Regions from separate parts of the Paenibacillus sp. W4I10 genome, predicted to be linked through region 1. Evidence: riboswitches for the same ligand, from Rfam matches in the RefSeq annotation. Region 1 holds a riboswitch; the other holds the start of a gene.

Region 1 (6,219 bases):
AAGGCAGACTGGTGTGGCGACTGCAAATACATCGATCCGTTTATGCCTGAGGTTGAAGAGAAATATGCACGTGAACTGACTTTGATTGAGGTCGACGTGGATCAGGTTGGAACTGTTAGTGAAGAGCAGAATATTCTTGGCATTCCAAGCTTTGTGGCGTATTCAGATGGCCGCGAACTCATACGGTATGTGAACAAGCTTCGCAAGTCAAGAGAAGAGATTGAGCAGTTCCTGGATCGCTCAGTTGAGGTGTACAACACGATCCATAAATGATGTTATACAAGTTCAAATGATGAATATTCACACAGACACTCCGATGACAGAATAACCTTTTGATCGCTGTTATCCCCAGATTTCTTTGATCCCTTTTATTAGGGGGAAATCCGGGGATAAAGGCGAACGCTTCGCTTCTTCAGGCTATTTCTGTCCTCTCCGTTATTGTGTAAATGTTTCATTGAACTTATATAAATGTATGACAGGTTCATGTTGTTAAAGGGTATACTAGATGAAACGCCATTTCTCTTGAAATAGGGAAATGGCGTTTGTGTGTTCAGGATTCTGTTTAAGACCCAATTCAACTGGCATATCCCTCAATTACATAACTCCAATGACCTGTGGGTCATTAATTCACCAGACGTTAACATTTTGTCACAAAGCGCGACGTCAATGAACATTTTATCCGGTATAATGAATTTAGTTGTGAAATAAGTGTCAAAGTACCGAAACAAGCGGAGAATATTCTTCGCCATCTTAAACCAACAGCGGGTGAGAAAAAATTGAAACACTTAACTTTGTTTAAATGGTTAACCGTATTAACCTGTCTTGTCATGTTTCTGGCCACTTTTGGTGGAGGCATCGTAACCAAAACGGAATCAGGCCTTGGCTGCGGAACAGAATGGCCTTTATGTAACGGAAAACTCGTTCCGGCACATACCGTGGCTTCACTTATTGAATATTCCCATCGCGCTGTAAGCGCACTGGCTGGATTGTTGTCCATTGCCTCGTTTGTTGCTTTTCTGCAGTTCGGCAAGTCACGCCGTGACCTGCAATTGTTTTCTTTCTTAACTCTGGTATTTGTTATCGTCCAGGGAATCATGGGGGCTTTTGCCGTTGTCTTCTCCCAATCTTCAGCAGTCATGGCACTTCATTTCGGCTTTGCACTGATTGCTTTTGCCAGTTCCCTAATGATGGCGCTGGGCATAAGGCAGGAGGCCAAAGATGGCGGATTGGAGCGCCTGAATAAATACCCTCGGGTTAGCAAAAAATTCAGGAATTTGGTCTGGTTCTCCACCATATACACATATCTCGTGGTATACACGGGTGCATTTGTGAGCCACACGGATTCTGCCGGCGGATGTTCCGGATTTCCGCTCTGTAACGGGCAGATTATTCCTGAGCTTTCGGGTGGGGTAGCGGTTGCTTTTGCTCACCGTGCAGCAGCAGCGTCGCTCGTCATTGTTATTGCAATTCTGGGTCATTTCGCTTACCGTAATCATCCGGACAACAAGGAAATGCGTACCCTTGGCGTGGTATCCGTTGTTCTCATCCTGATGCAAGTAGTCATTGGTATTTTCATGATGGTGACAATGAACCGTCCGGAAGTATACATGTTTGTAGCTCTCGCTCATATGCTGGATATCGCCATATTATTCGGAGTTTTAACGTATATGAGTTTCCTGGTGTACAAGCTGCATCGCCCGGCTAATCGTTTCTAAGATATAGATCCATTCTTTATCCAAAGGTACTTGGGCTAAATATGAAAGTCCACCATCCATTGATGTACATCATTGGACAGGTGGACTTTGTTTGATGTCAGGGGGATCAGGGCAACCTATGGCAAGCAGCAATTACACGGAATGGATGATGTGTTACGTTTACGGTGATGAATTCTTGTTGATTTGGAAAAGAGGAGGTTAGATATGCTGCGAACGTTGTTGGGGGAAAAGCCACGTATAAACGAAGGTAAATTGAAGGCAGCGATGGACGCAATGGCGCATACGCTTGAGTTATTTCAACGACAAATGCATGTGGACCATGATCCCACGCATGACTATCGGAAACTGTATGTGTGGACTCAGGGACTCATCTCCTCACTGGATGAACTGGAGCAAAGCTGTTTCGCTGCTGCTCATTTTCGCAATAAGGTCGTTGCAGGCTCAACGGAAGATATGACGGCGACTGAAAAAGCCGAGTATGCACGGTATGTGTATTTCTACAAAGATGGCTTTATCCGCTGCTTTGCCATCCTGGATAAGGTGGGCACGGTATTAAATGAAATATTCCAGTTGAATACTTCAAATACCAAAGCGCATTTTTCTTATTTTACAGTGTTAAGGCAGTTCGATTATGCGAGGGAGCATCATGATCTTGCGTTGCAATTAATACAGATCAAGGACTCTTATCGTGAGCCGATGAGCAAGCTGCGCAAACGACGTAATATGGAAATTCACTACATGAACTCAGAAATGCACGATGACCTGTGGCAGTTACATCAGACCTTGCAAGGTAAAGTAAAGTTGGAGGATCTGAATCAGCATGTGCAGGAAATGCGTCAGGGCGTGGATATGGTCTGTGAAACATTAACAGCCTCTTATCGTTATATCAACAGAATATGGAAAAGAAATAATTCCCTTTGACAAATCGGAATACTTGGAATATACTGAATTTCAATCGAATGTTACGCGGATATAATTGATATTTCGGAAGTTACGTTCACATTATAAAGCATAAACTACATGAACTTATAAAATCCTACAACAACATATTTCTTATCGAGAGCGGCGGAGGGACAGGCCCGATGAAGCCCGGCAACCGATTTGTAACGACATGATACATGTATCATTCGTTATAGATGTTAGGTGCTAATTCCTACAAAATGGTGCAAGACACGATTTTGGCAGATGAGAAGGTATATTCTTTCACGTGAAGAGCCCTCTTTGTATCTGCAAAGGGCTTTTTTTTGTACTTTAAGGGGAGTTTTCCTTTAGATCGGGTAAAGATACATGTAGGTGGTTGGAAAGGGGCAAGTGCGATTGATTGAATTAAAAGGTTTAACGAAAATGTACGGCAAAGGGGCAAAATCTACAACAGCGTTATCCGAGCTGAATTTGAGCATCCAAAAGGGCGAAATCTACGGCGTGATTGGCCATTCTGGAGCGGGCAAAAGTACATTGATTCGCTGCATTAATTTGCTGGAACGGCCTACGGAGGGTGAAGTATGGGTTGATGGGATCAACCTGACTGAACTGAGCAAAACCGAACTGCAGCAACAGAGACGCAAGATCGGGATGATTTTTCAACACTTTAATCTGTTATCTTCGGCAACGGTATATGATAATGTGGCTTTTCCACTAAAGCTTGTGAATACACCCAAGGATGCCATTGATCGCAAAGTGAAGGAAATGCTCAATCTCGTTGGTCTGGAGAACCATAGCAACAAATATCCAGCTCAATTATCAGGTGGACAGAAACAACGTGTGGGGATTGCGAGAGCACTTGCGAGTGATCCGAATGTACTTCTTTGTGATGAGGCTACTTCAGCACTTGATCCACAGACGACAAATTCAATTCTGAAGTTATTGCTCGACATTAACGAAAAGTACAACCTTACCATTGTGCTGATTACACATGAGATGCATGTCATCCAGAACATCTGTGACAAGGTGGCTGTCATTCATCAAGGTGGTATTGTGGAACAGGGACCTGTAACCGAGGTGTTCCTGAAGCCGCAGCATGCGATTACACGAGACTTCATGATGCGTGACCATGAAGCTGGACTGGCTCTGGAAGAGACCGCTCTGGCGAATGCAGGCATTGAATTGCAGGCAGGTGTTGCTTCGAAACTTGTGAAGATATCCTTTCTGGGGAACAAAACATATGAAGCGATTTTGTCCAGAACGGTTCGTAAGACGGGTGTGGATTTTGCCATCCTGCAAGGAACGATCTCTACGATCAAACAGGTTCCGTATGGACAACTGACCGTTCGGTTCGAAGGTGATTCCAATGCGATTGATCGGACGATATCCGAATTGACCGCTGAGGGACTTGATGTGGAGGTGCTTCGTTAGATGGATTTTTCAACAGTTCGTTGGGAAGAGGTTGGTAAAGCTTCCATAGAGACACTGCAGATTTTGGGTGTATCAGGCCTGTTCACCGTTATCTTGGGTTTACCGCTCGGAGTTCTGCTGTTCATGACAGCCCGATCTGCTTCAATGAAGTCACGGACAGTCTACACTATACTATCCCTGATTGTTAATATTTTGCGCTCGGTCCCATTTATCATATTGATTGTTGCTCTTATTCCATTCACTCGTATACTTGTCGGTACAGCTACGGGGGTTCTTGGCGTCATACCTCCTTTGGTTATTTCAGCAGCTCCTTATTTTGCTCGATTGGTGGAGACAACGTTGCGAGAAGTTGACCGGGGGGTAATTGAAGCAGCACAGTCGATGGGTGCATCGACCGGACAGATTGTAAGACGGGTGTTGTTGCCTGAGGCACTGCCTGGCCTGCTCGCTGGGATAACGATCACCATCGTTACGCTAGTCTCCTATACGGCGATGGCGGGCATGGTTGGTGGTGGAGGTCTGGGAACACTGGCTATTAACTACGGATATTTCCGTTATCAAAATGAAATCATGATTATATCCGTGGTGTCGATGATTATTCTCGTGCAAATTCTCCAGATGGCTGGAGATCGCTTGGTTACATTTTTCACCAGGAAATAACACATAGATAACATGATGGATATGCATTCATGCGGACGCCACATGAAAAAAATGATTAGAGAAGGGGTTTTACACATGAAAAAATGGTCTTTTGCTCTACTTAGTCTTATGTTAATTGCGGTTCTCGCAGCTTGCGGAAACAATAAGGACGCTGATAGCGGCGCAGATAATTCAGCAGGTGCACCACGTACGGTTGAATTGAAAGTTGGAGCTTCACCTACACCACATGCAGAGATTCTGGAAAGCATCAAGCCTGAACTGGAAGCACAAGGTATTCGTTTGCAAGTCGTTACGTTCAATGACTATGTACAACCCAACCAGCAACTTGCTGATAAAAAATTGGATGCAAACTTCTTCCAGCACCAACCTTATCTGGACACAGAGAATAAAGAACGTGGATTCAACCTCGTTTCTGTAACACCTGTTCATGTTGAACCTTTTGGTGGATACTCCAAAAAGATTAAGTCTTTGGATGAATTGGCTGACGGCGCAAAAGTAGCAATTCCAAATGACCCATCCAATGGGGGACGTGCTCTGTTGTTGCTCGCGAAGGAAGGTATCATTACGCTGAAAGACAACACAAATATTACATCTACGATTCAAGATATCACAGCCAATCCGAAGAACCTGGATATCATCGAGCTGGATGCAGCTATGATGCCTCGTCAATTGGATGAAGCGGATCTGGTATTCATCAACGCTAACTATGCGCTTGAAGCAAACCTGAATCCAGCGAATGATGCTTTGTTGATCGAAGATCTGCAAGGTAACCCATACGCGAACATCCTCGTTTCCCGTGAGGATAACAAGGATGCAGATGCAATTCAGAAACTGGCTGCTGCCTTGCACTCCGAAGAAGTAAAAGCATTCATCAAAGAACGTTATAAAGGTGCAGTTGAACCTGCAACTGAATAATTCACGATATGTATGATATGATGTGAAGCTATTAAGAATAAGCCGTATATCTCTTCTGAAGAGATATACGGCTTATTTTATGTTTCTTAATCTGTGCTGACGTGGGGATTAATAAGGGAAGGGTTAGGGCTTATCTTGTTTCTCCGCGTTGGATGGATGCCCGGATTGGCGGTAGTATGATAATTCATTCTGATCAGCATACTGCTGCTCATCTGCTTCTTGCAGGTACGTTCTCTCGGAGGGAGAGAGTGTTTCTTCTTCTCCGTGTGAGCTTTTGATCTTGTATCTGATCCAACCGATTAACCCAAGGACGACAATCAGGATCAAGGCCCATCCTTTTTTGAGCAAAAGAAGAGCACTGAATTTCTGGGAAGCCGTATACCCGATCCCGCCCATCAGAAGACTGTTGAGCCCTATAGTGGATGTTTTGTCAGTCGAAGCATTGTACTCCTCGTAGGTATATCCTGCATTGATGCTAAGTCGATTAAGGACAGTTTCCTCGAATGCCTGGCGGCTCTGTTGAAAGTTAGCCGTATCTGTAACCAGAATGGCTGTGATGTACCCTTCGCGTGTCAGG
Region 2 (6,219 bases), 260 kb from region 1:
AGTAATCAGTTATTTGAGATTGGCAATCTGAGACCGGTACTCGGAGAGGGTATCATGCCAGTCCTCAAAGGGTTGAAACCTTCGCTGCTGTCTTACACGGGGTACGAAGTCATGTTTGTCATGACTGCTTATATGAAAAACCCCAAAAAGAGCAATGTTGCCATGAGCTGGGGCATCATCATATCGACTTTGATTTATCTGATTACCGTTGTGATGGTTGTAGGCAGTCTGTCACTTGACGGAATCAAAACACGTACTTGGCCCACGCTGGATCTCGTAAGAAGCTTCGAGATTCAAGGTTTGATCTTTGAACGGTTCGAATCCCTGCTATTGGTCATCTGGATTATGCAGATCTTCTCGAGTTTCACGATCACACACTATTGCGCTTCGGTGGGTATTCGGGATTTATTTCGTGCGAAGAAGATCAAGGTCATTATGTACGCCCTTCTGCCGTTGATATATCTAACGGCATTGATGCCGAAAACTGTGGACGAAACCTTCAAACTTGGTGATATGTTGGGCAACTCATCCGTGCTTTTATTTGCCACTTTACCTCTGTTGCTGCTGATAATAAGTCTGATACGCAAAAAGGGAGGCAAACATGCATGATTCGTTTTTTTATGCTTTTACGTGTAGCCCTTGCTTTGTCCATCCTTCTGGTAATATCCGGATGCTGGAGCAGTAGGGAGATCGAGGAACTAAGTGTCTATGTTGGTCTCGGGATCGATATCGCTAAAGAAACAGAATTTGAGAAGGACATCGCTGCTCAGGGAGGAACGTATCCAAAGAAAAATTATTTAACGGCTACGGTGCAGATTGCCCCGGGCAGTTCCAACAGTAAACAGAGCGGACAATCTGGTTCACCTGCTTCTGGAAAGACTTCCTACTCCAATGAACAGCTTACTGGAGATTCCTTGCTGCAAATCTTTCGTCAGTTTGCACTAAGGCGAGATCGTCCACTTATCGGACATCATCTGAAGGTTATCGTTGTCTCCAAGGATATTGCCAAAAAGTATAGTCTGGTCCAGCTACTGGACTTTGTACTTCGGGATAACGATATTCGTCCAAATTGTCTGGTACTGATAAGTCATCATCGTGCCTTGGATGTCCTGACTTCAGATGATCCCTCCCGGATTCCAGCATTTTATCTAACAGGTATTACCGGTAATTCGTACTTGTCCAACAAAATCCTGGACCCTGTTTTACTCTCCAAATTAGATGCCCAAATGCAATCTGGTTCCAGTTTCTTGCTCCAGAATGTACTGTACTCCAATGGAGAGGGCAAGTTCTCAGGTGGCAGCATATTCGATGGGAAAACAACTAAGTTTATTGGAGAACTGAGTCAAACGGATCTGGAAGGTTTATCGTGGATCAAGCCTAAAGAAAAAGGAGGCGTCTTGAAGACTTACAACAAAGCGGGATTCACCGTTGTATACGAAATGAAGAAGAAGAAAACAACAATAATTCCCAAGGTGGTTGGTAATGACATTTCATTCCATGTAAAGGTCGATTCCGAAGGCTGGTTGATGGAAGATTGGATTTCTCCCGAAAGAGAGGAAAAAGGGGATTATCTTAGAGAACTAGAAAAAGAATTCTCAGATCTGGCCGAACAACAGATTCGCCAGGTGTTATACAAGCTGCAGCATACCTACAAAGTGGATGTTGCGGATTTTCGGGATAGCTTGCGTATCAAAGAACCCAAAACATGGAAAAAAGTTAAAGACGATTGGGATAAAATTTTTAGCACCGTGCCAATCACGTACGATGTGAAGATTACCATTACCAATCCGGGATCTTCCACCGAATAGCGATGTGTTTTATCATTTATGATTTAAATGTTGACACATTCATGATAGATCGCTATATTAGTAAAAAATCATTTTCTTATCCAGAGAGGTGGAGGGACTGGCCCTTAGAAACCTCAGCAACAGATCTGAAGGATACTGTGCTAATTCCAGCGGGTGAAAGCCTGATAGATAGGAGCGTTTGTTTTTATTTGTCAGTAACGGCGCACTCTTTAGGCAGAGTGGGTCTTTTTTGTTTTTTCTGGATGAAGAAGTAGGGGAGCAGCGGGTATGGAGAACAACAACGACAAAGGGCATTTTCAGCGGAAAATGCAGGCACGGCATGTGGTCATGCTCTCTCTCGGAGGAGTCATTGGAACGGGATTATTCCTCAGCTCAGGTTACACCATTCAGCAGGCGGGACCACTGGGAACCATTCTGTCCTATCTGATCGGAGCTATCGTTGTATATCTGGTGATGCTCTGTCTTGGTGAACTGTCTGTTCATATGCCAGAGACGGGAGCATTTCATAGTTATGCAGCCAAATATATCGGACCGGCAACAGGCTACACGGTGGCTTGGTTATACTGGTTAACCTGGACTGTTGCGCTTGGCTCCGAATTCACAGCCGCCGGACTGCTGATGCAGCGCTGGTTCCCATCGGTGAACGTATGGATATGGAGTGCGCTCTTTGCACTGATGATCTTTCTGTTTAATGCATTAACGGTGAAATTATTTGCGGAATCCGAGTTCTGGTTCTCATCTGTAAAAGTAGTGACTATCGTAATCTTCATTATTATCGGTGGAGCAGCCATGTTTGGGTTCATTCCCATGGCGGATTCTGAACCGGCTCCATTTCTATCGAATATTACCGCATCCGGGTGGTTCCCTCATGGGGCTACAGCGATATTGATGACCATGCTTGCTGTAAACTTTGCCTTCTCAGGCACCGAGTTAATCGGTATTGCCGCCGGTGAGACGGAGAATCCGGAAAAGACGATACCGAAGGCTATTCATACGACACTGTGGCGCCTGGTTATTTTCTTCATCGGAACGATTATTATCTTGTCGGCCTTGCTGCCCATGTCGGATGCCAGTGTACTGGAAAGTCCGTTTGTAGCGGTAATGGAGCGGGTGGGTGTACCCTATGCAGCAGACATTATGAATTTTGTTATTCTGACGGCGATTCTCTCTGCTGCCAATTCAGGCCTATATGCATCTTCACGGATGCTCTGGTCTCTGGCTGATAAACGAACGATCTCACCGTGGTTTGCCAAATTGACCAAACACGGGGTGCCATTGAATGCACTTCTGATCAGTATGGTTGGTGGTGCGCTGGCCCTGCTGTCCAGTATCATTGCGCCAGGTACCGTGTATATAACACTGGTTTCCATTTCGGGTCTGGCTGTTGTTGCGGTATGGATGAGCATCAGCGCTTCCCAGTACATGTTCCGCAGACAATATATCCGAGAAGGCCATGCGGTCAAAGATCTGGTGTACCGCACACCACTGTATCCGGTGGTACCGATTATTTCATTTATATTATGCCTGGCTTCATGCATAGGTATTGCGTTTGATCCTACACAGCGAATTGCGCTGTATTGTGGGGTTCCATTTATCGCATTGTGTTACGCAGCTTATTATCTGACAGAACGTGTGAATAAGAAAAGAGGACAAGTACATGACGCAAGCACAACAGACTAACCCCATAGAAGAGATCCTGCGTGAACATCCGGTCATGATTCTGGATGGAGCGCTGGCAACGGAACTCGAACAGCATGGATGTGATCTCGATGATCCACTATGGTCTGCTCGTGTGTTGCTTGAGAATCCGGATGTTATTGTTCAGGTCCATGCAGATTATTTTCGAGCAGGAGCCGACTGTGCGATTACATCCAGTTATCAGGCGACGGTGGATGGCTTCCGCAAGAGAGGGATTGGTGAACAGGCAGCACTGGAGCTGATCCGCAGGACGGTGGAACTGGCTGCAAAGGCGAGAGATGATGTATGGGCAGAAGTGCAGGGTGGTTTAGTAGGGAGAGAAAGCTCGACAGGTCAGCTTGTAGAAGCTTCTTCGGTACGTGAAGAGACGGTGGAGAATGAGGGGCATATAACAGATCGTACAGGGGATGGCGAAGGAGACTGTCTTCGTCCACGTCCAATTATTGCCGGGTCCGTTGGTCCGTACGGCGCCTATCTGGCAGATGGTTCAGAGTATGTGGGTCATTACGGCGTGTCGGATGAGACGCTTGCCGCATTTCACCGTCCACGTATGTCGGCGCTGATTGATGCGGGTGCTGATATTCTGGCGTTTGAGACGATTCCTTCCTTGCAGGAAGCACAGGTGCTGGTTGATGTACTTAAGGAGTTTCCTCATGCGTATGCCTGGTTATCTTTTTCTTTAAAAGACGGGACAAGCATCAGCGAGGGCACATCGCTTGAGGTATGTGCACAGACGTTTGGCTCCGAGCCGCAGATTGCGGCGATTGGCCTGAACTGTGCTCCGATGGAAGTGGTGACGGAAGCAGTGGGTATTTTGAGCCGTACCAGTGATAAACCTGTTATTGTGTATCCGAACTCGGGAGAAGTATACGATGCAGCAACGAAGACGTGGAGTGGACAGGGTACCTGTGGCAGCATGCGTGATGCTTCGGAGCAGTGGGTTGCTGCGGGGGCGAAAATTATTGGCGGCTGCTGCCGAACTACGCCACATCAGATTGGCGAACTTGCGAAGAAGTGGCGGAAATAGTTCATATCAATAAAACAAGCCCTTCCACATCCTATAGAGGTATGGAAGGGCTTGTTTTATTGTGTTAAGGCATCCTTATTGCATTATTCGATAACCAGCATACGTGGCGATGCTTCCCGAATGATTCGCGAAGAGAACCATGAGCCAAGACTGGCTGCAATGATGCTTAGACAGGTGAACAGTACCATTCCACCCCAATGCAGGATCAGTGGAAGTTGTACGATACCATAACCGGAAAGGACCATTTCGAGTAGAAGAGGCAGCAGATATACGCCGACGAAAATACCCAGTATGGCTCCCATGGAGGACAGTATGAACATTCCCATGGTGAGCGACAACCGGATTTGGCGAGATGTCATTCCCAGTGATTTGTATATCCCGTACGTTCTGCTTTCTTTACGAATATTGATTCTACAGGTACTGAAAATAATGATGAACGTCACAATGACAAACAGTAATCCAATTAGACTCATCGGATAGATCAGGATATTAGCGGCTTCTGCGTAAACCGAATCAAGCAATGTCTTCTGAGTAACTACCGAAGCAAAATCTTTAAATTGCTCATTTAATTCCGAGGCAACCTTACCCGCTTGTGCCATATCGTTCACATTGATGAATATAACATCAAATTCACTATAACCGGGGTTCACACTTCTCATGGCATCAATGGTGATTCTGCCTGAAACAGACATGTTGGCGATCGCCTGATAGATGCCTGTAATGAGGAATGTACGCTTTTCTCCTTCAATATAGATATCGATAAGATCACCGAGATCTTTATTTGATGTTTTGGCTACACTTACACCAATGGCAATTTCATTCGCATGTTGTGGGTTAACCCCTTTTAACGTTTCGAATCCAAGTTCCTGATAACTCCCGTCCAGTACACTCAAGTTGAGACTGATGGGTTGGCCCTCTACTGCTGCCAAAGACTCCGGGCTAATTACACCCGTTGTGTTCCCTTGCCAGCCTACATTGCTGATCCTCGAATCCTGCGCTAACACGTGCTTTAGTTCAGCCTTGGGGAAGTTACTTTTGTTCACTACGACTGCTGCGATATTGGCATTGTCATACCCCCATTTAGCTGCGGTCTGTTCAATTCCGTTTATACTGGTCAGCAGAACATAACCCAGAACAAGTACGGAGGAAGCCATGGTAGTCAGCAGGATTGTTAGAACAGAGCTTTTGGTGTTTTTGAACACATGTCGGAATCCAAGCACGGCGGTCACAGGCAGACGTGTGAACCCGATCCAGTGCGCCAATGGCGAATTCATTTTGCCAGCCATCCGGCTGTGATCTGTCTCCGACATACCATAACGAATAGCCTGCACGGGCTGTATGCTGCGTGCCTTTTTGGCATATAACACAGTGAACAGAATCACTAGAGTAAATAGTAGTACGCCGGCCAGTATGGCCGCATCCAATCCTTGGATTGGAATGTTCTGATTCCCCACTCGAAGAGAGGATACAGAAATATTAATGATCCATTTGGATATCCACATACTGAGTGCAAGTCCTGGGATAATGGCTACGATGGATAACAATGCATATTGAATAACATAGGTGCCTATCGTTTTTCGGGAAGTCAGACCTAGTGATTTGAGGATTCCTATCGTTCTGTAATTGGCCAGGATGGCATCCGCAATCGTAAACCCGATGGTCATCAGGGCAATAGAGAGCATGACA

The links. Region 1 has a riboswitch for S-adenosylmethionine ahead of QF049_RS28640 (methionine ABC transporter ATP-binding protein). Riboswitches for the same ligand answer to the same signal wherever they lie in the genome.
Region 2: it holds a riboswitch for S-adenosylmethionine, as region 1 does, so the genes downstream of both, mmuP (S-methylmethionine permease) here and QF049_RS28640 (methionine ABC transporter ATP-binding protein) in region 1, are expected to answer to the same signal.

Annotation. Positions count from the first base shown of each region.
Region 1 covers NZ_JAUSXX010000001.1:6,372,007-6,378,225, forward strand. The annotation lists gene QF049_RS28625 (thioredoxin family protein) at 1-273, shown strand, start outside; gene QF049_RS28630 (COX15/CtaA family protein) at 777-1,715, shown strand; gene QF049_RS28635 (Cthe_2314 family HEPN domain-containing protein) at 1,920-2,636, shown strand; SAM riboswitch class I at 2,766-2,907, shown strand; gene QF049_RS28640 (methionine ABC transporter ATP-binding protein) at 3,033-4,067, shown strand; gene QF049_RS28645 (methionine ABC transporter permease) at 4,068-4,727, shown strand; gene QF049_RS28650 (MetQ/NlpA family ABC transporter substrate-binding protein) at 4,803-5,642, shown strand; gene QF049_RS28655 (DUF2167 domain-containing protein) at 5,766-6,219, opposite strand, start outside.
Region 2 covers NZ_JAUSXX010000001.1:6,107,514-6,113,732, forward strand. The annotation lists gene QF049_RS27310 (GerAB/ArcD/ProY family transporter) at 1-609, shown strand, start outside; gene QF049_RS27315 (Ger(x)C family spore germination protein) at 606-1,808, shown strand; SAM riboswitch class I at 1,882-1,983, shown strand; gene mmuP (S-methylmethionine permease) at 2,076-3,488, shown strand; gene mmuM (homocysteine S-methyltransferase) at 3,466-4,533, shown strand; gene QF049_RS27330 (ABC transporter permease) at 4,617-6,219, opposite strand, start outside.